Regions from separate parts of the Streptomyces sp. NPDC050560 genome, predicted to be linked through region 3. Evidence: riboswitches for the same ligand, from Rfam matches in the RefSeq annotation. Region 3 holds a riboswitch; each other region holds the start of a gene.
What was found. A riboswitch is a leader RNA that binds a small molecule or an ion and turns the genes downstream of it on or off. The one in region 3 is predicted to bind cyclic di-AMP.
Positions count from the first base shown of each region.

Region 1: it holds a riboswitch for cyclic di-AMP, as region 3 does, so the genes downstream of both, ACIBIW_RS17015 (M23 family metallopeptidase) here and ACIBIW_RS34215 (transglycosylase family protein) in region 3, are expected to answer to the same signal.
Region 2: it holds a riboswitch for cyclic di-AMP, as region 3 does, so the genes downstream of both, ACIBIW_RS11025 (transglycosylase SLT domain-containing protein) here and ACIBIW_RS34215 (transglycosylase family protein) in region 3, are expected to answer to the same signal.
Region 4: it holds a riboswitch for cyclic di-AMP, as region 3 does, so the genes downstream of both, ACIBIW_RS26640 (peptidoglycan DD-metalloendopeptidase family protein) here and ACIBIW_RS34215 (transglycosylase family protein) in region 3, are expected to answer to the same signal.

Region 1 covers NZ_JBITGT010000007.1:19,853-26,878, forward strand. Annotated here, with positions in the region: gene trmB (tRNA (guanosine(46)-N7)-methyltransferase TrmB) at 1-561, shown strand, start outside; gene ACIBIW_RS17000 (PrsW family intramembrane metalloprotease) at 655-1,779, shown strand; gene ACIBIW_RS17005 (aldo/keto reductase) at 1,690-2,634, opposite strand; gene cutA (divalent-cation tolerance protein CutA) at 2,739-3,062, opposite strand; gene ACIBIW_RS17015 (M23 family metallopeptidase) at 3,329-4,483, opposite strand; cyclic di-AMP (ydaO/yuaA leader) riboswitch at 4,495-4,636, opposite strand; gene ACIBIW_RS17020 (PP2C family protein-serine/threonine phosphatase) at 4,903-6,120, opposite strand; tRNA gene ACIBIW_RS17025 (tRNA-Met) at 6,285-6,358, opposite strand; gene ACIBIW_RS17030 (GNAT family N-acetyltransferase) at 6,431-6,997, opposite strand.
Region 2 covers NZ_JBITGT010000004.1:272,319-279,344, reverse strand. Annotated here, with positions in the region: gene ACIBIW_RS11040 (hypothetical protein) at 1-565, opposite strand, end outside; gene ACIBIW_RS11035 (aldo/keto reductase) at 733-1,752, opposite strand; gene ACIBIW_RS11030 (TetR/AcrR family transcriptional regulator) at 2,001-2,573, shown strand; cyclic di-AMP (ydaO/yuaA leader) riboswitch at 3,335-3,496, shown strand; gene ACIBIW_RS11025 (transglycosylase SLT domain-containing protein) at 3,502-4,227, shown strand; gene ACIBIW_RS11020 (DNA-binding response regulator) at 4,454-5,173, opposite strand; gene ACIBIW_RS11015 (aldo/keto reductase) at 5,306-6,160, shown strand; gene ACIBIW_RS11010 (DUF427 domain-containing protein) at 6,233-6,997, opposite strand.
Region 3 covers NZ_JBITGT010000022.1:371-7,396, forward strand. Annotated here, with positions in the region: gene ACIBIW_RS34190 (NUDIX hydrolase) at 1-300, shown strand, start outside; gene ACIBIW_RS34195 (exopolyphosphatase) at 377-1,348, opposite strand; gene ACIBIW_RS34200 (DUF501 domain-containing protein) at 1,387-1,917, opposite strand; gene ACIBIW_RS34205 (septum formation initiator family protein) at 1,967-2,491, opposite strand; gene eno (phosphopyruvate hydratase) at 2,714-4,006, opposite strand; gene ACIBIW_RS34215 (transglycosylase family protein) at 4,215-4,931, opposite strand; cyclic di-AMP (ydaO/yuaA leader) riboswitch at 4,936-5,132, opposite strand; gene ACIBIW_RS34220 (transglycosylase family protein) at 5,308-6,309, opposite strand; gene ACIBIW_RS34225 (cytochrome P450) at 6,585-7,026, opposite strand, start outside.
Region 4 covers NZ_JBITGT010000012.1:100,473-107,498, reverse strand. Annotated here, with positions in the region: gene ACIBIW_RS26660 (MBL fold metallo-hydrolase) at 1-227, opposite strand, end outside; gene ACIBIW_RS26655 (carboxymuconolactone decarboxylase family protein) at 633-1,187, shown strand; gene ACIBIW_RS26650 (TetR/AcrR family transcriptional regulator) at 1,210-1,836, shown strand; gene ACIBIW_RS26645 (SGNH/GDSL hydrolase family protein) at 1,863-2,669, opposite strand; gene ACIBIW_RS26640 (peptidoglycan DD-metalloendopeptidase family protein) at 2,797-3,546, opposite strand; cyclic di-AMP (ydaO/yuaA leader) riboswitch at 3,550-3,700, opposite strand; gene ACIBIW_RS26635 (tyrosine-protein phosphatase) at 4,117-4,908, shown strand; gene ACIBIW_RS26630 (DUF6126 family protein) at 4,930-5,163, opposite strand; gene ACIBIW_RS26625 (helix-turn-helix domain-containing protein) at 5,160-5,810, opposite strand; gene ACIBIW_RS26620 (aspartate aminotransferase family protein) at 5,886-7,026, opposite strand, start outside.

The sequences.
Region 1 (7,026 bases), on a different contig from region 3:
CCGCTCGACCCCGACGCGCTCTTCGAGGGGCGCCCCGTGGTCCTGGAGATCGGCTTCGGGATGGGCGAGACGACCGCGCGGATGGCCGCCGCGGACCCCGGCACCGGCATCCTCGCCGTCGACGTGCACACCCCGGGCCAGGGCCATCTGCTGCATCTCGCGGAGCGGGACGGGCTGACCAACATCCGTATCGCCAACGGGGACGCCCACATCCTGCTGCGCGACATGCTGCCCGAGCGCTGCCTCGACGGGGTGCGGATCTTCTTCCCCGACCCCTGGCCCAAGACCCGCCACCAGAAGCGCCGGCTGGTGCAGCCCGGGTTCCTCACCCTGCTCGCGCCCCGGATGAAACCGGGCGCCCTGCTGCACTGCGCCACCGACTGGGAGCCGTACGCCGAGCACATGCTCGACGTGCTGGACGCGCACCCGGACTTCACCAACACCCGCCCGGAAGGCGGCTACGCCCCCCGCCCCGCCTTCCGCCCCGTCACCCGCTTCGAACGCCAGGGCATCGCCAAGGGCCACACGGTCCGCGACCTGCTCTTCCACCGCACCGCGTGACGCAAAGTTCCGCACCGTTAGACGCGTTACGGCCATCCGGCGGCACGGGAGGCACCGTCGCGGTGGCCGGGGGTGGTGGCTAGGGTCGAGGGTGTGGCAGCAAGTCCGTCCGTGCCGGCGCGTTCGCCGCGTTACGCGGGCATCCGCGCGCCCCGGCCCCGCGGCCGGGGCCGCGCCGTGCGGCTCGGGGTGGTGGCGGGGGTGCTCGCGCTGTGCGGGCTGCTCGTCCTCGGCATGGTCAGACAGCGCACCGGCACCGGGGGCTTCCTCGTCGGACTCGGGCTCGCCGCGCTGCCGGTGGGGCCGCTCGTCGCGGTCTTCGGCAGGCTCGGAGGACCGGCGCGGCCCCCGTGGCGGCTGCTGATGTTCGCGCTGGCGTGGGGCGGCTGCGCGGCGGCGCTGATCGCGATGGCGGCCAACTCCTTCGCCGCGCGCGCCGTCGCCGCCGTCGGCTCGTCGGGCGTCGTCGGTACGGCGCTGGTGGCCCCGGTGGTCGAGGAGTGCGCCAAGGCGGGCGCGCTGGTGCTGCTGCTGGTCTTCCGCCGCCGCGCACTCGGCGGTGTGCTCGGCGGCGCGGTGGTGGCGGGGGTGACCGCCACCGGGTTCGCGTTCACGGAGAACGTGCTCTACCTCGGCGACGCGTTCGGCAACGACCGGCTCACCGGGGAGCGGTGGCTGCACTCCCTGACCCTGGCCACGTTCCTCGTCAGGATCGGCATGGGGCTCTTCGCGCACCCGCTGTTCACGGTCGTCACCGCGCTCGGCCTCGGTGCGGCGGCGCGCCCCGCCGCGCGCCGTGCGCGCGGGCGGGTGCGCGCCGCCCGGCTGCTCGCGCCCGCGGGACTGCTCGCGGCGGTGGGTCTGCACGCGCTGTGGAACGGCTCGCCCCGGCTCGGCGGCTTCCCGCTGGTGTACGGGGCCGCGATGGTGCCGGTGTTCCTGGGGACCGCGGGCTGCTGCCTGTGGCTGCGGCGGCGCTGCGTGGCAAGGACATGGACACCGCACGACGAGCGGCACGCGCAGCCACCACCCGCCGGCACGGACACAGGCACGGGCACCGGCACCGGCACAAGCACCACCGGCGCAGAAACAGGCACCGGCACCCGTACCGGCGGCACCGGCGGAGCCCTACGCGGAGGCCGTGTCGAGGGCGGCGGTCTCGTCGGCGGTGAGGGTCATTTCCACGCCCGCGAGCAGCGGCGGCAGTTGGGCGAGTGACCTGGCGCTGGCGATCGGCGCCGTGACGGTGGGGCGGGTCAGCAGCCAGGCGAGCGCCACCGAGGCGGGCTCGGCGCCATGGGCCTTCGCGACCGCGTCGAGGGCGTCGAGCACCCGGATGCCGCGCTCGGTCTCCAGCAGCTTGGCCGCGCTCCCCGAGCGCCGGCTGTCGACGGTGACGCCGGGACGGTATTTGCCTGTAAGGAAGCCGGCGGCGAGGGCGAAGTAGGGGGCGACGGCGAGGCCCGCGTCCCGCGCCACGTCGAGCAGCGGGCCCTCGTAGCTGTCGCGTGCCACCAGGTTGTACTGCGGCTGGAGCACCGTGTACGGGGTGAGGCCCTCGCGCCCGGCGAAGTCCAGGGACGCCCGCAGCCGCTCCGGGCTGATGTTGGAGGCGGCGACCGCTCGTACCTTCCCGGCCCTGACCAGCTCGTCCAGGGTGCTGACGATGGACTCGACCGGCACCGACTCGTCGTCGCGGTGCGTGTAGTAGAGGTCGATGTGGTCGGTGCCGAGGCGGCGCAGCGACGCGTCGACCGCGCCCCTGATGGTGTCGGGGGCGAGGCCCTTGTAGTCGGGGTGGGAGCCCGCCTTGGTGGCGACGACCACGTCGGAGCGGTTGCCGCGGGCGGCAAGCCACTCGCCGATGACGGTCTCGGACTCACCGCCCGAGTTGCCCTCGATCCAGGCGGTGTAGACGTCGGCGGTGTCGACGAAATTGCCGCCGGCCTCGGTGTAGGCGTCGAGGACGGCGAAGGAGGTGGCCCGGTCCGCGGTCCAGCCGAAGACGTTGCCGCCCAGGCAGAGCGGGTGGACTTCGAGCCCCGATGAACCCAGCTTGCGAAGAGGAGACATAAGGAGCCGCAACCCCGCGCGGCACCCGGATATTCCCCGCGCCGCGCTCCCGGGACGAGGGCGCGGCTCCCCGCGCGCCGCCCCTCACTCCCGTGCCGCCCCCCTCACTCCCCCACCGTCTCCGCGCTCACCCACGCCAGGTAGTCGGCGCCGCCGTGGGTGACGGGGGTGGCGATGATCTCCGGGGTCTCATAGTCGTGGGTGGCGCGGATGTGGGCTTCGAGTGCGGGGTAGCGGTCCTCGGTCGTCTTGTAGAGGACGCGCCACTCCTGGTCGGTGTGTACGGCACCCTCCCAGCGGTAGACGCTGGTGACCGGCCCGTCGATCTGGGCGCAGGCGGCGACCCGTGCGGCCACCGCGGTGGTCGCCAGGTGTCCGGCCTTCTCGGCGGTGTCGGTGGTCGTGAGCACGGTCAGGTAAGCGGGCACGTGGCCTCCCTCGGTGGCGTCTGCGGGGACGGTATCCCGGCGGTCGGCCACGGGGCCCTGTCGGTGCCGTGGAGGACAGCCCGGCAGCTCTGGCGTCGGGGGGGTGTCGCCAGAGCTGCCGGTGTTCGGGGGCGCACGCGGGCGGCGCGGCGCGGGGCGGGTCCGGGTGGTCCGCGGTGGGGCGTGGCCCTGCGGTGTGCCCGGGGTGCCCGCGCGCGGGCCCGTCGTGCGGGGGCGGGCCCGGTGGGTCCGCCGTCAGGCGCGTACTACGGCTTCAGACCGTGGGCGAGGAGCCACGGGGCGGGGTCCACCGCCGAGCCGCCGCCCGGGTGGACCTCCAGGTGGAGGTGGGGGCCCGTCACGTTCCCCGTGGCGCCGACCCGCCCGATGACCTGGCCGGTGGTGACCTTCTGGCCGACGCTCACCGAGATCGAGGACTGGTGGCAGAACCACAGCTCGGTGCCGTCGTCGAGTTCCAGCACCGTGCGGTAGCCGTAGGAGCCGGACCAGCCGGCCTCCTTGACGGTGGCCGAGTGGACGGCCTTGAGGGGCGTGCCGGTGGGGGCCGCGAAGTCGAGTCCCGTGTGGTAGCCGGAGGACCACATGGAGCCGCCGTCGCCGAAGCGCGAGGTGATGGTGTAGGAGGCGACGGGGAGGGTGAACTGCTTGGCCAGTTTGGCCAGCCGCTCCTCCTCCGCCTTCTTCTTGGCGGCCTTCTCTGCCTTGTCCTTCTCGGCGGCGGCCTCGGACTCGGCCTTCTTCGCCGCCGCCTCCGACGCCTTCTTGACCGCGGCGCGCTCCGCCGCGTCGGCGGCGGCCCTGGCCTGGTCCTCCTGCTCCTGGGCCTGCTTGAGTATGCGCTCGCGCAGCGCCTCGCCCGCGCTCGTCGCGCCCTGGCGGACGTCGGCGCGGCTGACGCCGATGCCGGAGAGGGGCGCCGCCTGCTCCTGGCCGCCGGACTTGTCGCCGTCGCTGAGGAGCGAGCCGACTCCGGGGAGGGACTTGGCCGCGGGGAGCGCGTCCTTGACCGCGGAGAGGTCGGGTACGGAGATGTGTACGGGGGGCTTGCCGCCCTGCGCGCTGGCGATGCCGCCCGCGCCGACGGCGGCGATGACGCCGACGCCGAGGACCGTGGAGCTGCGGGCGAGGCCGCCGCGCTGCTTGATGACGCGGTGTCTGCCCCGGTTGGAGCGCAGCGTCTCCTCGGTGGGATTCCACTCCTCCCAGGGTCCTTCGTCGCCGCCGGGGCCGGGCACCGTACGGGGCGCGGACGCCGGGCCGAAGTCGGCGAATTCGCCGAAGTCACCGTCCAGGGAGCTGACAACGGTGTCAGTACCTTCGTGGACACCGTCGTGTCCGTTACCGCCGAAGAGGTCTCTGGGTGCGTACGAGCCTTCGGGAGCAGGCCGATTGGACGCCACGGAGGCGCGCTCCTTTCCTTCCTTCTCGCCTACCGGGTTAGCTGACGGGTTCGGAGCAGGAAGGTCTCCTACGGGCCCCTTCACGGAAGGACGCCCGATTCACCCCAATTGGTGGTTCCCCGGTTCCCTTGCGGGATTCGGCGCTTGCGCACGGAGCCGTCTCTGGTGACGGCTGGGACGACCGCGCTGCGTTATCGAACGTTAATAGAAGCCCCGCCCGGATTCCAAGCCGTTCCGGGTCTTCATTAGGGGAACACCCTGAGGCCAAATCGGGTGCCAGGGGACGGAATCGGGCGAGTCGGGGCCGGGTTTGCCAATCCATTGCACGCCCCGGCGGTTAAACCGGCCCTGACAGGCCGTCAGTCGCGCTGCGCACGGCGCTCGGCCGGTCACCCGCCGTCACTTCCGGGAGCCGCCGGTCACGGGCCGCGCCAGGGGCGGCGTATCGCGAGGAGTGCCATGTCGTCGGTGGTGCGCTGGCCCGTGTGGCGTCTGACCTCGGTGGTGAGGGTGGCCAGGAGCGCCTGGGGGCCCTGGAAGACGCGGCCCCTGAGGCGCTGGACGGGGTCGTAGAAGACGCCGTGCCGGTCGCGGGCCTCGGTGAGGCCGTCGGTGAACAGCAGCAGCATCGCCCCGCGGTGGAACTCGTTCTCCTGGGCGTGGTCGGGCCAGGCGCCGAGGTCCATGCCGAGCGGGAGGGCGGCGGGGGCGCCGGAGATCTCGCTGAGCCGGCCGTCGGGTTCGAGCAGCAGCGGCAGCGGGTGGCCGCGGTTGACGACGCGTACGACGTCGTGCCCGTAGGGGATCTCCGCGATGACGGCGGTGGCGAAGCCCTCCGAGTACTCCATGCCGCGCCCCCGTCTGACGGCCTCGCGCGCGAGCGCGCGGTCGAGGCGCTGCGCCACCGCCTCCAGGGTGCTCTCGTGCTCGGCGGCCTCCCGGAAGGCGCCGATGACGATGGACACGGCGCCGACCGCCCCCGTGCCCTTGCCGCGTACGTCCCCGACGATGAGGCGCACGCCGTGCGGGGTGTCCTGGACCGCGTAGAGGTCGCCGCCGATGAGGGCGTCGGCCTGGGCCGCCTCGTAGTGGGCGGCGACGTCGAGGCCGCCGATGCTGTGCGCGGGCGAGGGCAGCAGGGCGAGCTGGACCGCCTCGGCGATGCCGCGCGCGGAGGCGAGGAGTTCCTGGCCGTGCCGGACGACGCCGTTGGTGATGAGCGCGAACATGGCGATGACCGCGCAGGTGATGAGGTCGGTGACGCCGTCGACCTTGCCGACGTTGTCGTCCTTGAGGTGCAGCGACAGGACGCCGAGCACGGTGACGAGTGCGGTGAGGGCGGTGCCGGTGAAGGAGTAGAACGGGGCCGCGATGAGCATGGCGGCGGCGAACATCGGCAGGGCGCTGAAGCGCGGAGGCAGCAGCAGGTCGTAGAAGACCCCGGCGACGATGCAGACGGTCGGCACGGCCCTGACGAAGATCCGCAGGGCGGTGATCTGCCGGGTGGAGAGGGTGGTGCGGGTGGTGCGGGTGGTCGCCGTGTCGGTCTCCGCGGGGCGCTCATCGACGGCCCCGCCGTGCCCGTCGCGCGGGGCGTCGGAGGGTTCCTCGCCGCCACCGGGTCCTGCCTGCCCCACGGGTCGTCTCCTGCCGCCGCGTCTCACCGCACCCGTCCAGCCTGCTGCCGGTGGCGTACGGACGCGAGTCGGCGGGGGCCTTCCGGGGGCCGCCCCGGGCGTGGACCGGGATGAGGGGAAACGGCGAAGGGCCGGGGCGTGCGCCCCGGCCCTCGGCCGTTCAGTAGCGGGGACAGGATTTGAACCTGCGACCTCTGGGTTATGAGCCCAGCGAGCTACCGAGCTGCTCCACCCCGCGTCGGTGAGACCAGTCTACGGCATCCCGGGAGGCCCCGGCGCCACGCCCGCGTCCGGGGGCGGCCGCGGGCCCTCAGGCGGTCGGTGCGGCGTTCGCCGGGACCTCGAAGACGGTCTCCAGGCCGTCCTCGTCGTCCCACTGCTCTCCGACCTCGACGAACCCGAACCCGGCGATCGTCGCGAGCGAGGCGGTGTTGTCGGGGCTGATAGTGGCGCGCACCACGGTGACCGAGGGCTCGGCCGCGGCCCTGCGCAGCAGCTCGACCAGGGCGGCGCGGGCGTATCCCCTGCGGCGGAACGCGGGGTCGACCGAGTAGCCGATCTCCACCATGCCCCGCGCGTCCGGCGGCCCGTGGAACCCGGCGTGCCCGACGACGAGCCCGCCGTCCCCGACCACCGCCTGCCGCGCCATCCACCGGGCCCGCCCGGGGTCGGCGGCCATCTGGCCGAGCCGGTACCGCCAGAGCCCGCGGGCCCTGGCGGTGAGGAAGTACGGGGTCAGGGCGGCCCCCGCGGCGGCGCTCGCGGTGGCGAGGTCCCCGTCGAGCAGGGCGGTCATCGCCGCACCCGACACCTCGGCGAAGCTGATCCGCCGGGGGCTCGCGGGCCGCGGCGGGCCGGCGTCTCGTTCGTCTGTCACAGGGCGCATGGTCGTGCGGCGCCGGGGCC
Region 2 (7,026 bases), on a different contig from region 3:
ACATGGGGGCCGAGTGGTCCCAGGTCCAGGTGCGGCCGTGGTCGGTCGACTTGGCGATGGTCGCGGCGGGGGCGTCGTTGAAGTCCAGGGCCAGGTCCTGCACCGCGAGGTAGAGCGTGCCGTCGACGCAGGCCATGCCGGTGGGCTTGCGGGTGTGGTCGGCCGACCAGACCTGGCCCACCCGGTCGCCGCTCACGAGTGAGGTGCCGGTGAGGCTGCCGGGGGTGCCGGAGATCTGGGCGACGCCGATGTCGGCGAAGTCGCCGTCACCGCCGAAGCCGATGCCGTCGCCGTAGGCGCCGTAGACGTTGTCGTCGTCCGACCAGCAGTTGGGCCACAGGTCGCCGTGGTTGCGGTCGTCGCCGACCGCGGGGGCGCCGACGGTGGCGCCCGGGTCGATGCCGACCGTGGAGAAGAACGTGCTGTCCGGCGGCGACGACGCGACCGCGGGGTCCGCCGCCCGCGCCGGTCCCGGCAGCAGCAGCGAGGCCAGGGCGAGCAGGGCGGCCAGCAGGCAGCAGCCGAGCGTGCGCCGAGATGACAGGCGTGGGGCGACCGTGCGCATGGGGGCTCCTCGGTCCGGTCGGAAGACGTGGAAACCTGTGCGAATCCTGTGCGTGGAATCGATTTCAGGTGAACCTATGGGCGTGGCCGTGTTCGCGTCAAGACGTGCTGCGGTTCTGGGGGATTTGGGTCTGAAATCGTTTTTCCGCGGGGGTGCGGGTGTGGGCGTCAGGTCGGGTGGGGTGCGGGCGCGGAGGCGGAAACGGCGTCGAGGCGGGTGAGCGCCTCGGGGGGAAGCGTGAGCGCGGGGGCGGCCAGGTTGTCGCGGAGCTGGTCGAGGGTGCGGGGGCCGATGACGGCCGAGGTGAGGCCCGCGTGCCAGATCCACGCCAGGGCCACCGCCACCGGCGTCGCGCCCAGCTCGGCGGCGGTGTCGCGCACCGCGTCCGCGATGTCCAGTGCCCGCTCGGTGAGCAGCGCCCCCGCCCACCGCCTGGCAAGCGGCGAGGTGGAGCGCAGCAGCCGCCCGACGCGGGTGTCGTCGCCCGGCCGCGCGCCCCGCGCGTACCGCCCGGCCAGCACCCCGCCGCCCAGCGGGGACCAGGCCAGGGTGCCGAGACCGTGCCGGGCGCAGACCCCGAGCAGTTCCGCCTCCGCCGAGCGGTCGAGCAGGGAGTACGAGGGCTGGAGGCTGACGAAGCGCGTGGCGCCGAGGCGGGCGGCGGCCCACCCGGCCTCGACGATCTGCGCCGCGGTGAAGTTGGAGCAGCCGAGGTAGCGCACCTTGCCCGCGCGCACGAAGCCGTCGAGCGTGGCCATGGTCTCCTCGACGGGGGTGTCGGGGTCCCAGTGGTGGCACTGGTAGAGGTCGATGTGGTCGGTGCCCAGGCGCCGCAGGCTCCCCTCCAGGGCGCGGGTCAGGTGGATGCGCGAGAGGCCGCGGTCGTTGGGGCCAGGACCCTGCGGCAGGGACGCCTTGGTGGCCAGGACGGCCTGGTCGCGGCGCCCGCGCAACGCCCTGCCGACGATCTCCTCCGAGCGGCCCCCGGTGTAGCCGTCGGCGGTGTCGATCACGTTGTGGCCTGAGTCGAGGAAGGCGTCCACGATGCGGGCGGCCTCGGCCTCGTCGCAGCTTCCGACGCCCGCGCCGCCTGGCGGGCCGAAGTTCATGGTGCCCAGGCAGAGGCGCGAGACCCTGAGCCCCGAGTCGCCGAGGCGGGTGTACTGCGTCGGGCGGGTCTGTTCCATGAGAGGTGTTCCCCCGGTCGTGTTCGTACCGCCGGGTACGCGCGGCGGTCGTGTCACCGCTCCGAGTGCCGCAAGCGCCCCGGGCATCCCGGGCGCCCGGTGGCTCGTGCCCCAGGGCAGGCGGGCGTGCGGCGGTGGATAGAATCGGATCAGGTGTTCCGGTTCGCTGGCGGTCCGGACGATACGGAACAGGTGTTCCGGCTGTCAATGGCCCGTGGGTGCGGGCGGTACGGGAGGCGAGGGCGTCGATGGAGGCCGAGGGCAGGGCGCCGCGCGCGGACGCCAGGCGCAACAGGGCGAAGGTGTTGAGGGCGGCGGAGGAGGCCCTGGCCGAGGAGGGGATGGACGCCTCGATGCGGGCGGTCGCCCGCCGGGCCGGGGTGGGTCTCGGCACCATCTACCGGCACTTCCCGACCCGGGAGGCGCTGCTCCAGGCCATCGTGGCCGAGCGCGCCGGTGCCCTCGTCGCGGAGGCGGAGGCGCTGCGTGCCGCTTCGGACCCGGGCGCCGCGTTCTTCGGGTTCTTCACGGCCCTCGTGGAGAACGCCACCCGGCAGCGCGCGGTGGCCGACGTGCTGGACCGCGCGGGCGTCGACGTCAAGGCGGGCATGACGGAGGTCGGCGCCGCCATGCGGTCGGCGATCGAGGCGCTGCTGCGGCGCGCCCAGGAGGCCGGCGCGGTGCGCGAGGGGCTGGGGATGCCCGAGGTGCTGGCGCTGCTCGGCGCCGTCTGCCTTGCCGCGGAACGCCAGGAGTGGGGCGCCGAGTTGCGCGAGCGGACCCTCGGCGTGGTCTTCGACGGCTTCCGGCCGCGCCCCTGAACTCGGCACCGCAGGAACGGAGGTGAAGACTCCGGTTCGGCGGGGGAGCGGCGTGGCGCTACGGCCCGTAAACCCCCTGGAATTCCGGCAATTGAGGGCTCGCGCTTCGGGCTTTAAATTCCGACGCTGGGTCAGGGGTGCTTATTCCGTGGACGTTTCGGATTGTTGATCTCCGTGGAATTGTGGGGTGGTGGCGGCTTCTGGGTGAGTGGAGGGGGCGGACTTCGGAGGGAATTCGGTGCGGGCTCGGTAACTCGTAACCGCTATTGCGGATTGGGGCCGGGGCGTTCGTCCCTCTGACCGTCGTCGACCGGGGGTGTGGGGCCGACGAGTGCCCGGAGGTGTGTATTCCGGTCGGTAGGGCCCCTCTTCCATGCCGCTGAACTGCTTGTACCTGTGCGCTCCGGCGTGTGTTCCCGCCCGCCACCGGATGGGCCGTATGGGCGATTTACCGGTGTTCTCCCAGAAGTCCGATCCGTAGGTTTCGTTCAACTTTCGGGTTGCTTGGCGGTGTTGTGCGCGCGTGGTTGCGCGCCGGGGCCGTGATCTCGGTCACTGTCGTCGGTCGGGCGCGTCGTCGCGTCCTGCGGTCATTTCTGGTCCGTCCGGGGAAAGTTGGGCGTCGGGAAAGGCGGTATTCGTGATCTTCTTTTCCGGTTCTTACGCCGGTTTGAGAGGCGTCCTGGTATTCCGGACTTGTTTCGCCGCGCGCTTTCCGTCTACGTTCTCGTCAATCCGGGCGGGCCGCCTAATCCTGCCGCCGTCCGGAACAACCGAAACCACTTGACGTGAACGGCAGGAGCGGGGGACCCAGGTAAGTGCCGGACCGGAAACGGCCCGGCTTGGGGTGAAGTCGCGTACACGCGGCCGGGCATCTCCAGCCCGAACCCGACAGCTCACCTCGCAGGCGACGGAGAGGAAACCCGTCATGCCCGCAACGGCCAAGCACCGTCGCTCAAGAACGTCCCGCATCACCCGGCGCCTCGTCGCCCTCGGCACCGGAGGGGCCGCCCTCGCGCTCCCCCTCATCAGCGCCACCACCGCCAACGCCGCACCGGCCGCCGCCCAGGTCGCCCCGGCCAAGTCCGCACCCGAGACCTATGTCACGGTCGCGGGCGACTCACTGGCAAAGATCGCGAAGAAGTTCTCGCTGCCCGGCGGCTGGCAGAAGCTGTACGAGCGCAACAAGCAGGCTGTCGGCGCCCACCCCGGTCTCATCCACCCCGGGCTCAGGCTGACACTCACCGACAAGGCTCCCGCCAAGCCCTCGGCGGCCACCAAGACGGCGGCGGCCAAGGTCGCCACCGCCGTGCCCGCCGCGGCGAAGACGTATCCGGACAACCTGGACGGCTGGATCAGGGAGTCGCTGGACGTCATGGCCCAGCGCGGCATCCCCGGCAGCTACAACGGGATCTACCGCAACATCATCAGGGAGTCCGCGGGCAACCCGCTGGCCATCAACAACTGGGACTCGAACGCCGTCAAGGGCACCCCGTCCAAGGGCCTGCTCCAGGTGATCGACCCCACGTTCCGCACGTACCACGTGGCGGGCACCTCGATGGACAGCTACGACCCGGTCGCCAACATCACCGCCGCCTGCAACTACGCGGCCGCGGTGTACGGCTCCATCGACAACGTGAACGGCCCCTACTAGGCCGTACCGGAGCGGTCCGCTGCCGTACGGACCTCGGACCTCGGCTGTCGGGGTTCCGGGCCCTCCTGACAGGTTCCGCCGTCCCGGCAGGTGACACCGGGCGAGCCCCCTCACCCGCCCGCGTCCGTCACACACGCGCCCCGGCGGCCCACCCCGTACGACCCGGGTGGGCCGCCGAGGCGTCCCCACGCACGGACCCCGGCCACCCTCGCGGCGCACCGCGCCCTCAGCCGCCGAGCCCCAGCTCGCCCGCGCGCACCCCGGCCTGGAACCTGGACCCCGCGTCGAGCGCGTCGAGGAGCGCGGCCACCCGGCGCCGGTAGGTGCGCAGGGACATGCCGAGCCGCCGGGCGGCCGCCTCGTCGGTGGCGCCCGAGCCGAGCGCGCGCAGGACCGCGTGCGCCTCCGGGTCCAGGCGCGCCCGGCCGCCGCGCAGGGCGGCGGTCAGGTCGGCCGCGGACTCCCAGGCGGCGTCGAAGAGCGCGCACACCCCGCCGACCAGGCTGGACTCGCCGGTCACGGTGTACTCGCGGTCCCGGGCCCCGGCGCTCGCGATGATCGCGAAGCGGCGGTCCACGATGATCGTCTCGTGCGGCAGCGGGGCGGCGGCGATCCGCACCCGCGCGCCCCTGCCGACGAGCCCGGCGAGATGCCTGCGGTCGCCCTCCCCGGCCGCCGCCCCGGGACCGTACAGCTTGCGCACCCGCACATCGCCCGGCCCCCGCGCCCCTTCGGGCTTTTGCACATCGCGCCTTCGTATCCCGTCGGGCACCCGCACATCGCCCGGCCCCCGCGCGGCCCCGGGAGGCGCGGGCCGGCGGCCCAGATGTGCCCAGGTGCCGAGGTCGCGGGCGGCGCATACGAACTCCTCGCGCGCCGACTCCAGGATCGGCCCGACGCGCGCCAGCAGTTCCCTGTCACCGGTGATCGTCACTGTTGCCGCCACCCGGCCATTGTCCCCGCCACGGGCTGTGGGCTCGCCCCTTCTCAGCCCGCTCCCCCCTTCGCGCACCCCACCCCGCGGCAGGAAGCTGCCACGCCCTCACGGACCCCGCCGCCCGCGGGCCACGCTCGGCCCATGAGAGACGACTACCTCCTCGGCGGCGACCTCCGGGTGGACCGCGTCGGCTTCGGCGCCATGCGGCTCGCCACCAACAGCTTCCGCGGCGAGGCCCGCGACCCGGAGACCGGCCGCGCCGTGCTGCGCCGCGCCCGCGAACTCGGCGTGAACCACGTCGACACCGCCGCCTTCTACGCCAGCCGCGACGGCTCCGTACGCTCCAACGCGCTCATCCGCGAGGCCCTGCACCCCTACCCTGCCGACCTGGTGATCGCCACCAAGGTGGGCCCGACCCGTACGCCCGACGGCGAACTGGTCGAGGACACCGACCCCGGGGCGCTGCGCGCACAGGTGGAGGAGAACCTGCGCGGGCTCGGGGTGGACTGTCTCGACCTCGTCTACCTGCGGGTCGGGGCCATGGAGCCGCCGCACGGCGAGTCCGTCGCGGCGCGCTTCGAGGCGCTGGCCGCGCTCCGCGCCGAGGGGCTGATCCGGCACCTCGGGCTGAGCAACGTCGACGCGGGCCACCTCGCCGAGGCCGGGGCGATCGCGCCGGTGGCCGCCGTCCAGAACCGCTCCCACCCCGCGGAGCGCGACGACGACCCGCTTGCCGCGGTGTGCGAGAAGTCCGGCATCGCCTTCGTGCCGTTCTGCCCGCTCGGCGGCGGGCTGCACGACATCGCCGACGAGGCGCTGCTCGCGGTCGCGCGGCGGCACGGTGCGACGGCCGCGCAGACCGCACTCGCCCGGCTGCTCGCCTCCTCGCCCGCGGCCCTCGCCATCCCGGGGACCGGCTCCCTCGCCCACCTGGAGGAGAACACCGCGGCACGGGACCTCGCCCTCACCCCCGAGGACCTGGCCCAACTGGCCTGACTTCGGCGGGACTCGGGCGCCGCGCCGCGCCGCGCCGCCCGCCAGGGCAGGCCAGGACACGACAGGACGGGCTTAGGGGCGCGGCTGGAGGACGTCGTCGAGGAACACGGTCGTGCGCTCGTTGTAGAACGCGACCATGCGGGAGATCGGCGCGAGCGCGGTGGTGGGGAAGTCGTAGGCCCACAGGATGTCGTCGTGCGAGGTGCCGTCCGCGTCGGTGAACGACCAGTAGCCGCTCGTGGTGCCCTTGTAGGGGCAGGCGGTCTCGGTCCTGGTCGGCCGCAGCAGCGTCCAGTCCACGTACACCGGGTCCAGGTAGTAGCGGGTGGGCAGGCCGGTCTCGAAGACCATCACGCACGACGGCGCGTCCGCGAGCACCGTCCCCGCCGCCTCCACGCGCACCGCCGTGGCGGAGCGCACCGCGTCCACCCGTACGTACGGGCTCCTGGGGTGCACGAACACCCGCTCGTCCTCCTCGTACCAGGCGTCGAGCGCGTCCCAGCGGAAGCGGACCGTGCCGTGCAGCGCCTCTGGCGCGCCCGCCTCCCACAGCCAGGCGGCTCCTGGGCGGGTCTCGGAGCCCCAGCTCAGGCTGTACCTGCGGGCGGGGCCTGGCGCCAGGTCGTCCACGATGCCCTCGTCGACCAGCGCCCCCTGGGCGATGTCCGTCACCGGGACGCTGTACTGCGGGTAAGGGGGCCACTCCCACACGTAGCGCGCGTGCCGGGTGTCGAAGACGGTACGGCCGTCGATGCGGCCGCGGATGCGCCGCGGCACCGGCTCCACATGCCCCGTGGGCACGGGGAACCCGGGGAAGCGCGCTGACGGTTCCGGCATGATTCGGTCACCTCGGCTCTCGGGGCAGC
Region 3 (7,026 bases):
CTTGACGCCGCCCTGCGGGAACTGGCCGAAGAGACCGGCATCAGTCCCTTCCAGGTCGAGCCTGTCGGGGACGTCCCGCTTCACATCGACGCCCACCCGATCCCGGCCAACCCGGACAAGGGCGAGGACCCTCACCAGCATTTCGACTTCCGGTTCCTCTTCCGCACCACGTCCGACACTGTCGGGCTGCAAGAGACGGTCGAGTTGCAAGAGGAAGAGGTCACCGCCTGTAGCTGGCAGTTCGCCGACATGCTGACGGCCGAGCCGCTGCGCACGCGCGTGATGAACGCCACACGTTAGCTCGCCCCGGGCACAGATCGGCCCCGGTACCCGCCTGGGGTACCGGGGCCGCTGCGTTTCAGGGCATCACCGCAGGTCATTCACGCTTTTCACGCGACTGGGCGTCTTCTGCCACTTTGAACGCGATTCCGTCCAGGATGTCGTGTTCGCTCACGATGACCTCCTCGGCGTCGCAGCGTTCCATCAGGGTCAGGAGGATCAGGGCGCCCGAGGCGATGACGTCGGCGCGGCCGGGGTGCATCACCGGGATCGCGGTGCGTTCCGCGTGGGTGGCGGACAGCAGCATCGCGGTGATGTCGGCCACCTGCCCGCGGGAGACGCGCGAGTGGTGGATGGCCGCCGAGTCGTACGCGTCGAGGCCGAGCGCGATCCCGGCGATGGTGGTGACCGACCCCGCGAGGCCGATGAGGGTGCGGGCCTCGCGCAGCGGTACGGTGCGCTCCGCGAGGTCGAGGGCGGCCCCGATGTCGGCGCGCACCGCCGCCACCGGCCCGGGGCCGGGGCGGTCGGGTACGGCGCCGTCCACCACGAGGTGGCGCTCCGTCAGCCGGACGCAGCCGATGTCGACGGACTTCGCGGCGCGCACCGAGCCGTCGCCGAGCACGCACTCCGTGGAGCCGCCGCCGATGTCCGTCACCAGGAAGGGGCGGCCGAGGTCGGCGCGGCCCGCCAGCTCCCTGGTGGCGCCGAGGAAGGAGAACTCGGCCTCCCGGTCGCCCGTGATGACCTCGGGGGTGACGCCGAGGACGGCGCGCACCCCGTCGGTGAAGGCGTCGCGGTTGGCGGCGTCGCGGGAGGCCGAGGTGGCCACGAAGCCGACGCGCTCGGCGCCGTGCTCCTCGATGGCGGCGGCGTAGCGCCGACAGGCCGCGAAGGTGCGCTCAAGGGCCTCGTCGGCGAAGCGCCCCGTGCGGTCGACGCCCTGGCCGAGGCGGACGATCTCCATCCGGCGGTCGAGGTCGGTGAGGGTGCCGGCGGCGGGGTCGACGTCCGCGATCAGCAGCCGGATGGAGTTGGTTCCGCAGTCGATGGCGGCCACCCGGGTCAGGGCCACTTGAGTCCCCTTCAGTTGTGTGTGCTTGCGTTTCAGGCGGTTTCCGAGGTCTCCGGGTGGACGCACGGGCCCTTGCGCCACCACTCGGGCAGCATCGCGAGCGCCTCGTCGCCGAGCGGGTTGACGCCGGGGCCCGCGGCCAGCGAGTGCGCCACCAGGACGTGCAGGCACTTGACCCGGTCGGGCATACCGCCCGCGCTGGGGAAGCCCCGCAGCTCCTCGATCTCGTCGCGGCGGCGCAGATAGTCCTCGTGCGCCGCCTGGTAGGCGGCGGCCAGCTCGGTGTCCTCGGCGAGCCGCGCCGTCATCTCCTTCATCACGCCGTCCGCCTCCAGGGTGCCGATCGCCGAGGCGGCCCGCGGGCAGGTCAGGTAGTAAAGCGTGGGGAACGGGGTGCCGTCCGGCAGCCGGGGCGCGGTCTCCACCACGTCGGGCAGGGCGCAGGGGCAGCGGTGCGCGATGGCCCGCAGGCCGCGCGGGGGGCGGCCGAGCTGGAGCCGGAAGGCCGCGACGTCCTCCTCGGTGGGCTCGGTACGCGGGGTCGGCGGCGGGGGGTTCTGCATGGGGCGGTGTTTCTCTCCGGTGTCGTCGAGGGGGGGCGGCCCTCCGGCCTCAGCGGTCGCCGCTTCGCGCGTCGCCCGCCCGGCCGGGGCCGCCCGACCGGCCGGTGCTGTCTGCTCTGTCCGCCCGGTCGAGGCCGTCCCAGACGTTCGAGTACCAGGGGCGGTCCGTGGCGCCGTCGTCGTCACGGTGGGAGGAGGCGGCGTCGGGGTCGAGCAGGATGTAGCCGGTCTCGCCCGGCAGCACGAAGTGCAGCCGCTCGCGGATCTGCTGCTCCGCGTACGCGTCGTCCTTCCAGCGCGCCTTCTGGTCCCGCAGCTTCTCCACCGCCGCCTTGCGCTGCTCCACCTGGCGGCGCATGTCGGCGACGTCGGCGCGCTGGGACACGTACTGCCTCATCGGGTAGGCGAGCGCGACGACGAGGGAGCACAGCACGACGGCGAGCACCGCGGCCCGCCCGGTCAGCCGGGAGCGGCGGGCCTGGCGCCTGGTCTGCGAGCGGTAGACGCGAGCCGCGGTCTGTTCGCCGAGCAGCCGCAGCCTGGTCGTGGTGGAGAACCGGTCCTTCCCGGCCATGCGTTCCGCCTCCCCTGTGCGCCGGCTGCGTCGTCCCCGTTGTTCGTGTTGTTCGTGTTGTTCGTGTTGTTCGTGTTGTCTGTGTTGTTCGTGTTGTCTCTGCTCCTGGTACCCGTCGCCCGTCGTGCCCGCGGGAGCGCACGAGGCGGCCACGGCGCGCGTGCCGCCCGTGCCGCCCGCCACGGCGGTGCGCCGGGCGGGCGGTCACGGGCGGCGCGGTCGCTACGACGCCGGGCGGAAGCGCGGGAAGGCGCTGCGTCCCGCGTAGACGGCGGCGTCGTCGAGGATCTCCTCGATGCGCAGGAGCTGGTTGTACTTGGCGACGCGCTCCGAGCGCGCGGGGGCGCCGGTCTTGATCTGACCGCAGTTGGTGGCGACGGCCAGGTCGGCGATGGTGACGTCCTCGGTCTCGCCCGAGCGGTGCGACATCATGCACTTGAAGCCGTTGCGCTGGGCCAGCTCCACCGCGTCCAGGGTCTCGGTGAGGGAGCCGATCTGGTTCACCTTCACCAGGAGCGCGTTGGCCGAGCCCTCCTCGATGCCGCGGGCCAGGCGCTCGGGGTTGGTGACGAAGAGGTCGTCGCCGACGAGCTGGACCCGGGAGCCGAGGCGCTCGGTGATGGCCTGCCAGCCCTCCCAGTCGTCCTCGTACAGCGGGTCCTCGATGGAGACCAGCGGGTAGGCGTCGACCAGCTCGGCGTAGTAGTCGGTCAGCTCGGACGCGCTGCGCTCGGAGCCCTCGAAGCGGTACGAGCCGTCCTTGTAGAACTCGGAGGCGGCGACGTCGAGCGCCAGCGCGATCTGCTGCCCCGGGGTGTACCCGGCGGCCGAGATGGCCTCGACGATGAGGTCGAGCGCCTCCCGGTTGGAGCTGAGGTTCGGCGCGAAGCCGCCCTCGTCGCCGAGGCCCGTGGACAGGCCGCGCTCCTTCAGGACCGACTTGAGCTTGTGGTAGACCTCGGCGCCCCAGCGCAGCGCCTCGGAGAAGGACTCGGCGCCGATCGGCGCGATCATGAACTCCTGGATGTCGACGTTGGAGTCCGCGTGGGAGCCGCCGTTCAGGATGTTCATCATCGGCACCGGCAGCAGGTGCGCGTTGGGTCCGCCGAGGTAGCGGAAGAGCGGCAGGTCGGACGCCTCCGAGGCGGCGTGGGCCACGGCGAGCGAGACGCCGAGGATGGCGTTGGCGCCCAGCGAGGACTTGTCGGGGGTGGCGTCCAGGTCGAACATCGCCTGGTCGATCAGGCGCTGCTCGGTGGCGTCGTAGCCGACCAGCTCGGGCCCGATCTGCTCGATGACCGCCAGAACGGCCTTCTCGACACCCTTGCCGCCGTAGCGGTTGGCGTCTCCGTCACGCAGCTCCAGGGCCTCGAAGGCCCCGGTGGACGCGCCGGAGGGCACGGCGGCACGTCCGGTGCTGCCGTCGTCAAGGCCGACTTCGACCTCGACGGTGGGGTTGCCTCGGGAGTCCAGGATTTCCCGGGCTACCACGACGTCGATGGACGGCACGAGCATCTCCTTATGAGTGTCACGCGGGGGACGCGGTTGTGGCTTGCGCCCTGAGCCTAGCCTTCCCGGCCGCCGCGCTCCTCCGGCCCCCACCGAGGCCCCCCAAATCCGTACGAACCGGGCCGCGTGACGGCGCCAGGGCCGACCTCGCGGCGCGGGAGCCGACGCGGCCCCGGGGCGGCGGGCGCTCCGGGGCCGCGGGGTCGGGGGCGGGTCAGCTCAGGTGGAGCTGCTGGCCCGGGTAGATGACATCGGCGTCGTCGATGATGTCGTCGTTCAGCTTGAACAGCTTCTTCCAGCCACCGGCGACGTGGTGCTCGGCGGCGATCCTGCTGAGCGTGTCACCGTGCTCGACCTTGTACTCGCCGTCGCCCTTCTTGACCTTCTTGCCGGTCGGGGTGGAGACAGAGCCGCGCTCCTGCGAGCGGGAGGCGTGCTGTCCGCCCTGGCGCGGCGCGGAGCCGGACGGGGCGCTGGACTCGCCCGAGCCCTGCTGGGTGCCGGAGCCCTGGCCGCCGGAGCCGGAGGAGGCGCCGCCGCCGCTGTACGGGGTGGAGCTGAGCCCGGTGCCGCAGACCGGCCAGGCGCCCTTGCCCTGCCCGGCGAGCACCTTCTCGGCGACCGCGATCTGCTGGGCCTTGGTGGCCTGGTCGGCGCGGGCCGCGTAGGCGGTGCCGCCGTACGAGGCCCAGGTCGAGTTGGTGAACTGGAGGCCGCCGTAGAAGCCGTTGCCGGTGTTGATCGACCAGTTGCCGCCGGACTCGCACTGGGCGACCTTGTCCCATTCGGAGGCGCTGGCGGCCGACGCGGTGCCGCTGGTCAGCAGCGGGGCGGCGACCGCGGCACCGGCGACACCCGCGAGGGTGACGACACGGGTGGTGCGGTTGAGTACGGACGGACGGCGGTGCTTGCCCTTGCCGGAACGCAGCATGGAGTGTTCCCCTCACCGACGCCTGCGAGGTGAGCTGTCGGGTTCGGACCGTGTGAGTGTCCGGCCGCACGGCTTGCGTACGGCTTCACCCCGAGCTGGAACCCTTACCTGACGAGGGCGCACTTCCGCGCTCCCCCGCCGGGCTTCGAGCCCCGGCGCAAACCTTGGTTCCCCCGCTCCTGCCTACGGCGCTTGACGCGACGACTGTTCCCGGGCGGCCGTCGGCAGGATTCGGCGTGACGGCCGCCGGTGCCCGCTGTGGCGGGCGGGAACGAACGTAAGCAACAGAAAGCCTGATTTACAAAGACGATCAGGGCTACTGAGACTCATCTCTCACATGAGTCCCTCGTCGCGAAAGCGGACATTAGGGTTCGAACTACCGCCCGGAAGCGTCCTTTTGGGCGTCGTCGCCCGTGGTGTCGTCCAGTCCGAGATCAAGGGTCTGGCCTGGGAGTATCAGGTCGGGGTCGGTGCCGACGACCTTCTTGTTGCCGGCGTAGAGCGCGGGCCATCCGCCCTTGACGCCATGGGAGTCGGCGATGACCGACAGGTTGTCGCCCGGGCGGACCACGTAGGAGCCGTCGGCGCCCTTGCCGTCCTCGCCGCCGTCGTCCTCGCGGTCCTCGCCGCCCCGGGAGGCGTGCCGCCCCGCGGGGCCGCCGGAACGGCCGTCCGCGGAGCCGTCGTCGGCGCCGGGGCGGCGGTGCCGCCCCGAGCCGCCGTCCGAAGCGTCGCCGGACGGGCTCGACTTGTCGCCTTCCGCTCCCTCGCCATGGGGGTGGTTACCGGCGTTTCCCGGCTCTTTCCCGGTATTTCCGGCATCCTGGGAGCTTCCGTCGTCCGACGGGTCCGTGGTGTCCGAGGTGCCGCCCGTGCCGTCGCTCGCGGACGGGGAGGCGCTGTCCGACGGGGAGGCGTCGGAGCCGCCCGAGCCGTCGGAGGGTTCATCGGACGGCTCTGCCGAGTCCGAGGGGGCCGGGGAGTCCGAGGGCGTCGCCGAGTCGGACGGGGCGGGCGACTGGCTCGGGCTCGTGGAGGAGCCGTCCGTGCCGCCGGTGGGCGTGCCGGTGCCCTCCAGCAGCGCCGCCTCGTCGGTGCAGCCGCCGAACGCGGAGGGGCCCTCGGTCGCCAGCAGCTTTTCGGCCACCGCGATCTGCTCGGCCCTGCTGGCCTTCTCGGGGCTCGTAGCGTAGGCGAGGCCGCCGTAGGCCACCCACTCGCGGGACGAGAGCTGGAGGCCGCCGTAGTGGCCGTTGCCGGGGATGGCGGTCCAGTCGCCGCCGCTCTCGCAGTTCGCGAGCTGGTTCCATGTCATGCCGTCGGCCGCGCTCGCGCCGGTGGCGCCGAGCAGTGGCAGGGCGATGGCAGAGCCCGTCACTCCGGCGGCCACGACCAGGGCCGGGGCCTGACGAGGGCGACGGTGTTTGCCGTTCCCGGAGAGCATGCGGTTGCCTTTCGCGTAACGGATGTGGCGACTGTGGCGAAGCCAGGGAGTCGAGCTGAACGTAGCCGTATTAAATGCCCAGTCACAAGTCGATGCAGCGCAGATCACGTCGACATCACGTTTTTGACGGTACGTCAGCCGTCGCACTCCGGAACAACGCCGCCGAACGGACAAGCGGAACCGGTCGGGTCACTACGGGACGGGTCAATTCAGGCCGGGCGGGCGGGCGGTGCGGCCGGTGCCGCTGCCGCGCGGGCCCCGCGCTCCGGGGTGAAAGTGACCGGAAGTGAGCGCAGCCCCCGCATGATGAGGCCGCCGCGCCAGCGCAGTTCCGACTCGTCCACGGCGAGCCGCAGATCCGGCAGCCGCACCAGCAGCCTGGCGAGCGCCGTCCTGCCTTCGAGGCGGGCGAGCGGGGCGCCGAGGCAGTAGTGGATGCCGTGCCCGTAGCCGAGGTGCGGGTTGTCCGCGCGGGCCAGGTCGAGCGTGTCGGGCGCGTCGAAGCGCGCCGGGTCCCGGTCGGCGGCCGCCAGCACGACGAGCACCGCGTCGCCCGCCGCGACGGCACGGCCGCCGATGTGCAGGGGCTCGGTGGCGTAGCGCCAGGTCGCCAGCTCCACCGGGCCGTCGTAGCGCAGCAGTTCCTCGACC
Region 4 (7,026 bases), on a different contig from region 3:
CCGCGGGGGGCACGGCGAATCCTGTTCTCCTTGCGGAAGTACGTCCTCGCCATGGCGAGAGGGGTGCCGGTAGGACTGGTGCGCGCCCCCTGCGGGTTCTGGAACGAGCCGTCCGCGAAATTCGGCGAGCGGTGGATACGCGCCAGCCGGTCGCCCGCCGGGTCCGCGCCGAAGGCGAGCGGCCGCAGCGAGCGCAGTCCGGAGTGCGGGGGTCGGGTACCGGGCACAACGCCTCCTGGGGGTAGAGCCATCTCATTCCATTATGTGATGCGCCGGTGACACTGCCGTATCACCGTGGTGAGTGGGATGCCGCACGGGCCCCCGGGGGAAGGACGCCGGCCGCGGGCCCCGGGATGTCACATCCGCCGGGTCTCCTTCCGTCTCCTCCGTGACGCACCGTCCACGGCACCCGCCGGGACAGACCTTCGGAGGTGGCACCCATGCCCCGCATTTCTCCCACCCACCAGCCCGGTACTTCCCCCACCCACCAACCCGGTACTTCCCCCACCCACCAGCCCGGTACTTCCCCCACCCACCAGCCCGGTACTTCCCCCACCCACCAGCCCGGTACTTCCCCCACCCACCAGCCCCGTGTTTCCCTCACCCCGCCCCGCACGCCCTTCTTCCGCATCATGGAGTGGTACTCACGGCGCGCGTACGGCAAGGTCCTCGACCCCGGGAAGGCGATGGCGCACAGCCCGCGCGCGCTCTGGACGTATCTGCGCTTCGAGCAGTCCGTGGCCAGGTGGCGGCGGGTCGACAAGGGGCTCGCGCACCTCGCGGAGCTGGTGGCCGCGGGGGCGGTCGGCTGCTCCTGGTGCATGGACTTCGGCTACTGGGAGAGCCACCGCGGCGGCATGGACCCGCGCAAGCTGCGGGACGTGCCGGTGTGGCGGGACAGCGACGCGTACACGGACCTGGAGCGCGACGTGATGGCGTACGCGGAGGCCATGACGGCCACCCCGCCGACCGTGGACGACGCGCTGTCCGGCAGGCTGCGCGCGGCGCTCGGCGAACCGGCGCTCGTGGAGCTGACGATGCTGGTCGCGGTGGAGAACCTGCGCTCGCGCGTGAACTCGTCGCTCGGCCTGACGAGCCAGGGCTTCAAGGACTCCTGCGACCTCGCCGACCACGCCGCCGCCGGGGGCGCCCGGGCGGCAGAAGACGGACGGGGCGGGTCCGCGTGAGAGCCCTTAGGGTGACCCTGTGGTGAGGAATGTGCGGCTGAGTGTGGCGGAGCGGCGGGAGGAGCTGCTGCGCGCCACCGTGGAGCAGATCGAGGAGCGCGGGGTCGCCGCGGTGCGGATCGGCGACGTGGCGACCGCGCTCGGGGTCAGCAACGCCCTGGTGCTGTACCACTTCTCCAGCAAGGAGAAGCTGGTCGCGGCGGCCTTCTCGCACGCGGCGGAGTGCGATATGGCGACGCTACGCGCGATGACGTCCCGGCGTACCAGCGCGGTGCGCAGGCTGCGCGCCTCGGTGCGCTGGTACGCGCCGTCCGGCGCCCCCAAGGGATGGCGGCTGTGGATCGAGGCGTGGGCGGTGGCGCTGCGCGAACCTGCGCTGCGCGAGGTGGCCCGCGACCTGGACCTGCGCTGGAAGGCCGCGCTCACCGGGTTGATCGAGGAGGGCGTCGCCGCGGGCGAGTTCCGCTGTGCGGACCCGGTGGCGGCGGCGCAGCGGCTGACCGCGCTGCTCGACGGCCTCGCGGTGCAGGTCACCTCGTACGACGGGGCGCTGCCGCGGGCGCGGGTGTACGCGTGGGTGGACGAGGCGCTGGCGAGGGAGCTGAGCCTGGACTGCGCCGCGCTGCGCGCGCCGTCCGCGGCGCGCTGAGCCGCGGCCCCGGGCTCACCCCGGGCTCAGCACGTGCCGGGCGCTTCGAGGGGTTCGAGTTCCGGGCGCTTGGCGTACGCCAGGTCTCCCGAGGAGCGGCCGCGCAGCCGCCGCCCGATCCAGGGGACGAGGTGCTCGCGGGCCCACTGGACGTCGTCGCGGCGCAGATCGAGCGGCGCCCGGTACGGGGCGGGCGGCCAGGGGCGGAAGGGGTCCGTGGGGACGTCGGCGCCGAGGAGGCGCCCGGCGAGCAGTGCCACCCTGGTGTGGCCCTCGGTGCCGAGGTGGAGGCGGTCCCCGGTCCAGGCGCGCCGGTCCTGGATGGTCTTCAGCGACCACAGGTCGAGGACGAGGCAGCCGTAGCGGTCGGCGATGCCGCGGACATGGCCGTTGTACGTCGCTATCTTGCCGCGCAGCCGCTGGAGCACCGGCACGCCCCGGGTGTCGAAACCGGTGGAGACCACGACGGTGCCGCCCGCCGAGGTGAGGGCGGCGACGGCGCGCTCGAAGCGGTCGGCGAGGTCGTCGGGGTCGGTACCTGGGCGGATGATGTCGTTGCCGCCGGCCGCGAAGGTGATCAGGTCGGGGGCGAGTTCGACGGCCCTGGGGACCTGGTCGCGGACGATCTGGTCGAGGAGCTTGCCGCGCACCGCGAGGTTGGCGTAGCGGAAGTCGCCCCCGGGGGCGCGGGCGGCGAGCATGACCGCGAGCCGGTCGGCCCAGCCGACGTAGCGGCCGTCGGGTCCTGGATCGCCCACGCCCTGCGTGAAGCTGTCGCCCACGGCGGCGTAGGAGGTGAACGGTTCTGGTGCCAAGGTCGTCTCTGCTGCCACGTCCGCCCATTTTGCTCCCGTCCGTCGGGCTGATGCCAGCGGGTCGGGGGCGGTACGGGGTGAGATGTGCCACCGCCGCCCCGCGGTGGGTGCCGGGGCGGCGGTGTGCGGGTGGGCCCGCGGCCGGTCAGAGGTCGACGCCGTGCGCCCTGAGGTAGGCGACGGGGTCGACGTCGGAGCCGTAGTCGGGTCCTGTGCGCACCTCGAAGTGCAGGTGCGGGCCCGTGACGTTGCCGGTGGCACCCGAGACGCCGAGCTGCGTGCCCTCGGTGACGGTCTGGCCCGCCGAGACGTTCAGCGAGGTCATGTGGGCGTACTGGGTGTACTTGCCGTCGGCGTGCTCGATCACGACCTGGTTGCCGTAGGCGCCGCCCCAGCCCGCGGTGACGACGGTGCCGTCGGCCAGGGCGTGGACGGGGGTGCCGGACGGCACCACGAAGTCCTGTCCGGTGTGGTGGCCGCTCGACCACATGCTGCCCGCCTGGCCCCAGGGGGTGCCGAGGGTGGCGCCCTTGACGGGGAGTGTGTAGCCGGTGCCCGTGGTCGCGGCGGCGGTGGTGGCGGAGGCCGTGGACGGCTTGGCCGCGCCGTCGAGGACGAGCTTGAGGCCGGGGTGGATCAGGCGCGGGTTGTCGCCTATGGCCTGGTGGTTGTCCTGGTAGAGCCGCTGCCAGCCGCCGGGGGTGTGCTGGGCCCTGGCGATGCTCGCCAGGGAGTCGCCCCGCTCGACGGTGTAGGTGTGGGTGGCGTCGGCGGCGTGGGCGTTCGCGGCGCCGACGAGCGGCAGTGCGAGCGCGGCGCCTCCGGTGCCTGCGACGGCGATGCCGCGGGCGAGTCGCCCGGGCCTGGGACGGCGGTGCTTACCCTTCGCGGGCATGGGGTTTCCTCTCCGGCGCCTGCGGGGTGAGCTGTCGGGTTCGGACTGGAGCTGCCCGGCCGCTGGTGCGGCTTCACCCCCAGCCGTCCGGGGGTCCGGAGCGGCGTACTGCCTGTGGGTCCCCCGCTCCTGCCGTCACGGGTGTCTTCGGGTTCCTCCGGGCGGCGGCAGGACTGGGCGTCCGCCGGGAGTCGGGGTGACGCTAGGCCGGGCGCCGCCGCCGCGACAAGCGAGGAGCGGGTTCCCGCAGGAGGGCCACGGGGCCGCCGGGGTGGGCGGGAGGCGCGCGGCGGGGGCAACTGGGCGCGTGGGACGGGCACTTGTGGGTGCCGGGTCGGTGCCGGTATGACCGCTATGATCCTGCTCACGTCGGCCGGTCCGAGGGGGTGCTTTTCGCGGCGAGTTGGTCCACAGGCCGCATTGCGGCCATAGCGGGTGTGCCGGTGCGTAAGCCGCGGAGGGTGGCATGGTGGGCGGGTGCGCGGTGGTGCGTGGGAGGCGGCGTGCGCCGTAGGGTCGCGGTGGCGGCGCCCGGGCGCCGGGTGGTGAGCGGTGAGAGGGAGGTCGTCCGTGTCGCAGCAGGACGCGTCGTGGGAGCGTGAGCTGGCCGGGGTGCGCAACTTCCGGGACGTGGGCGGGCTGCCCGCCGCGGACGGCAGGCGGCTGCGGTACGGGCTGCTGTTCCGCAGCGGCCATCTGGCCGGTGCCACCACCGACGACGTGGCGTACCTGTCGTCGCTCGGGCTGCACACCGTCTACGACTTCCGCAACGAGGCCGACCGCACCCTCGACGGCCTCGACGTGGAGCTGCCCGGTGTGCGGAACGTGAACATACCGCTCAACGACCCCGCCGACGGCGCCGAGTTCTGGCGGATGGTGCGCAGGGGCGACCTGGACGAGCTGCGCGAGACGCTCTCCGGCGACCTGGGCGGGCGGCGGATGCTGGCGTCGTACCGCACCATCGTGACGGAGCGCACCGCCGAGCACGGCCGGATACTGCGCGAGGTGGCGACGGAGAGCGTGCCGGTGCTGCTGCACTGCGCCGCGGGCAAGGACCGGGCGGGGGTGTCGGTCGCGGTGATCCTGCTGGCCCTCGGGGTGGAGCGGGAGGCGATCGAGGAGGACTACCTGCGCTCCAACGCCCTCCACCGCCGCTACCGGCTGGGCCGCCCCGGCTCGCCCTACTCGCCGGAGGTACGGGCCCTGCTCACCCCGCTGTTCGAGGCGCGGGCCGAGTACCTGGCCGCCGCGTTCGAGACGATCGACGCCACCTGGGGCGGCACCGAGGCGTATCTGTCCGACGGGCTCGGCCTCACGCCCGCGCTGCGGGAGCGGCTGCGGGCCGGGCTGCTCGACGGCTGAGCCGGCCCGGCCGGGAGTGTGTCACTGGTTGTGGGCGCCGAGGACGAACAGCAGGTAGAGGAAGCCGGCGAAGAAGTGGGCGCCGACGACGTAGATGAGGACGCGCACCCACAGGGCGGCGGGCATCTTCTCCTCCACCACGACCTTCCGCCTGGGCTCGGGCGGCGTACCGTCCTGGGGCGCGGCGGCGGGCGCCGCGGGGTCCCCGGCGGGGGTGGGGGTGTCGGACGGGCGGGGTTCCACGGGTGAGGTCATCGGATGTCTCCCGGGTAGTGGCCCGTGGCCGTGGCGCCGAGGCACAGCACGGCGGCCGGGCTCTGGAGCAGGGTGTGGACGAAGAGGAGTTCCACGCCGTCGTGGTCGGCGGCGGCGATGCGGTGCGGGGTGAGCGAGTCGAAGTGGGCGCTGTCGCCGGGCGGCAGGGTGTGGACGTCCTCGCCGAGGCGCAGCCGCAGCCGCCCGTGCAGCACGTAGAGCCACTCCTCGCCGGGGTGCACCCGCACCAGGTCGCCCTGGGTGCCGTACGGCACCCGGACCCGCAGGGCCTGCATGCCGCGTCCCGTGGCGCCTGCCTGCCAGTAGGTCCAGCCGCCCGCGCGGGTGGGCTCGACGGCGGGGGCGCGGGTCACGGCGTGCTGGTCCACCGGGGTCTCCCCCAGCAGGCCCGAGACGGTCGTACCGTAGACACGGGCGAGGGTGAGCAGCATCGGCAGCGAGGGCTGGCGGTTGCCGGTCTCCAGCCGGGAGAGGTGCGCGGGTGAGAGCCCGGCGGCGCGGGCGGCCGCCTCCAGGGTCAGCCCGGCGCGGCGCCTGAGGTCGCGCAGTTGGGGCGCGACGGCGGGCAGCTCGGCGGGCGGTGCGGCCTCGGGGGCCGCTGCGGGGTCCTGGTGGTCACTGCTCACACCATCGATTCAGCCAGAGCAACGCCTCTCGGGCAAATTTCTTGCCCGAGAGGCAAAAGCCCATGGTGCCCGGGGTCAGCGGTTGGCGATGGCCTGCTTGACCAGGGTCTTTCCGAAGTCCCACATCAGTCCGCTGTCGTGCGCGTCGTCCATGACGGCGGTGAAGGCGGCGACGAAGCGGTCCACGTCGGCCTCGTCCACGACCAGCGGCGGGATCAGCTTGATCACTTCGAGGTGGTCGCCGGAGACCTGGGTGAGGATGCGGTGCTTCTGGAGCAGCGGCACGACCACCATCTGCGCGAAGAGCCCCTTGCGCGCGGTCTGGAGCATGGTCCAGCGGCTGCGCAGCTTCAGCGAGGACGGCCTGCCGAACTCGATGCCGATCATCAGGCCGCGGCCGCGCACGTCGCTCAGCAGCTCGTAGCGGTCGACGAGGGCGCTGAGCCGGGACTTCAGCAGGTCGCCCGTGGTCCTGGCGTTCTCGACGATCCCCTCGTCCGCCATCGCGGAGAGCACCGCGAGCCCCGCGGCCATGGCCTGGGCGTTGGCGCCGAAGCTCGCCGAGTGCACGAGGACGCGGTCCATCGACGAGTAGACCTTCTTGAAGATCCAGTCCTTGCCCAGGGTGGCGCTGACCGGGACGTAGCCGCCGGAGAGCGACTTGGCGACGCACACGAGGTCCGGCTCGACGCCTGCCTCGTGCTGGTAGGCGTAGAAGTCGCCGGTGCGGCCGAGCCCGGTCTGCACCTCGTCGGCGATGAGGAGCGCCTTGTGCTTGCGCAGCAGCTCCTGGGCGGCGAGCAGATAGCCGGGGGGCGTCTCGTGGACGCCCTTGCCCTGGATGGGCTCGACGATGAGGGCCGCCACGTCGCCCTTCTTCAGCTCCTTGGCGAGCGCGTCGAGGTCGCCGAGCGGCACCGGGGTGTCGGGCAGCAGCGGCGCGAACCCGTCCTTGAAGCCGGTCTCGCCGTTGACAGAGAGGGAGCCGGTGGTGAGCCCGTGGAAGGCGTGGGTGCAGTAGAGGACGCGCTTTCGCCCCGTGGCGTAGCGGGCGAACTTCAGCGCGGTCTCGACAGCCTCGGTGCCGCTGTTGCCGAAGAACACCCGGTCGAGGTGGGGGGTGTACGACAGCAGCTTCTCGGCGAGCAGGCCCGGCAGCGGCTGGCAGTCGAAGCGGGTCAGGTCGGCGAGGGAGGCGTCGAGGACGTCGTGCAGC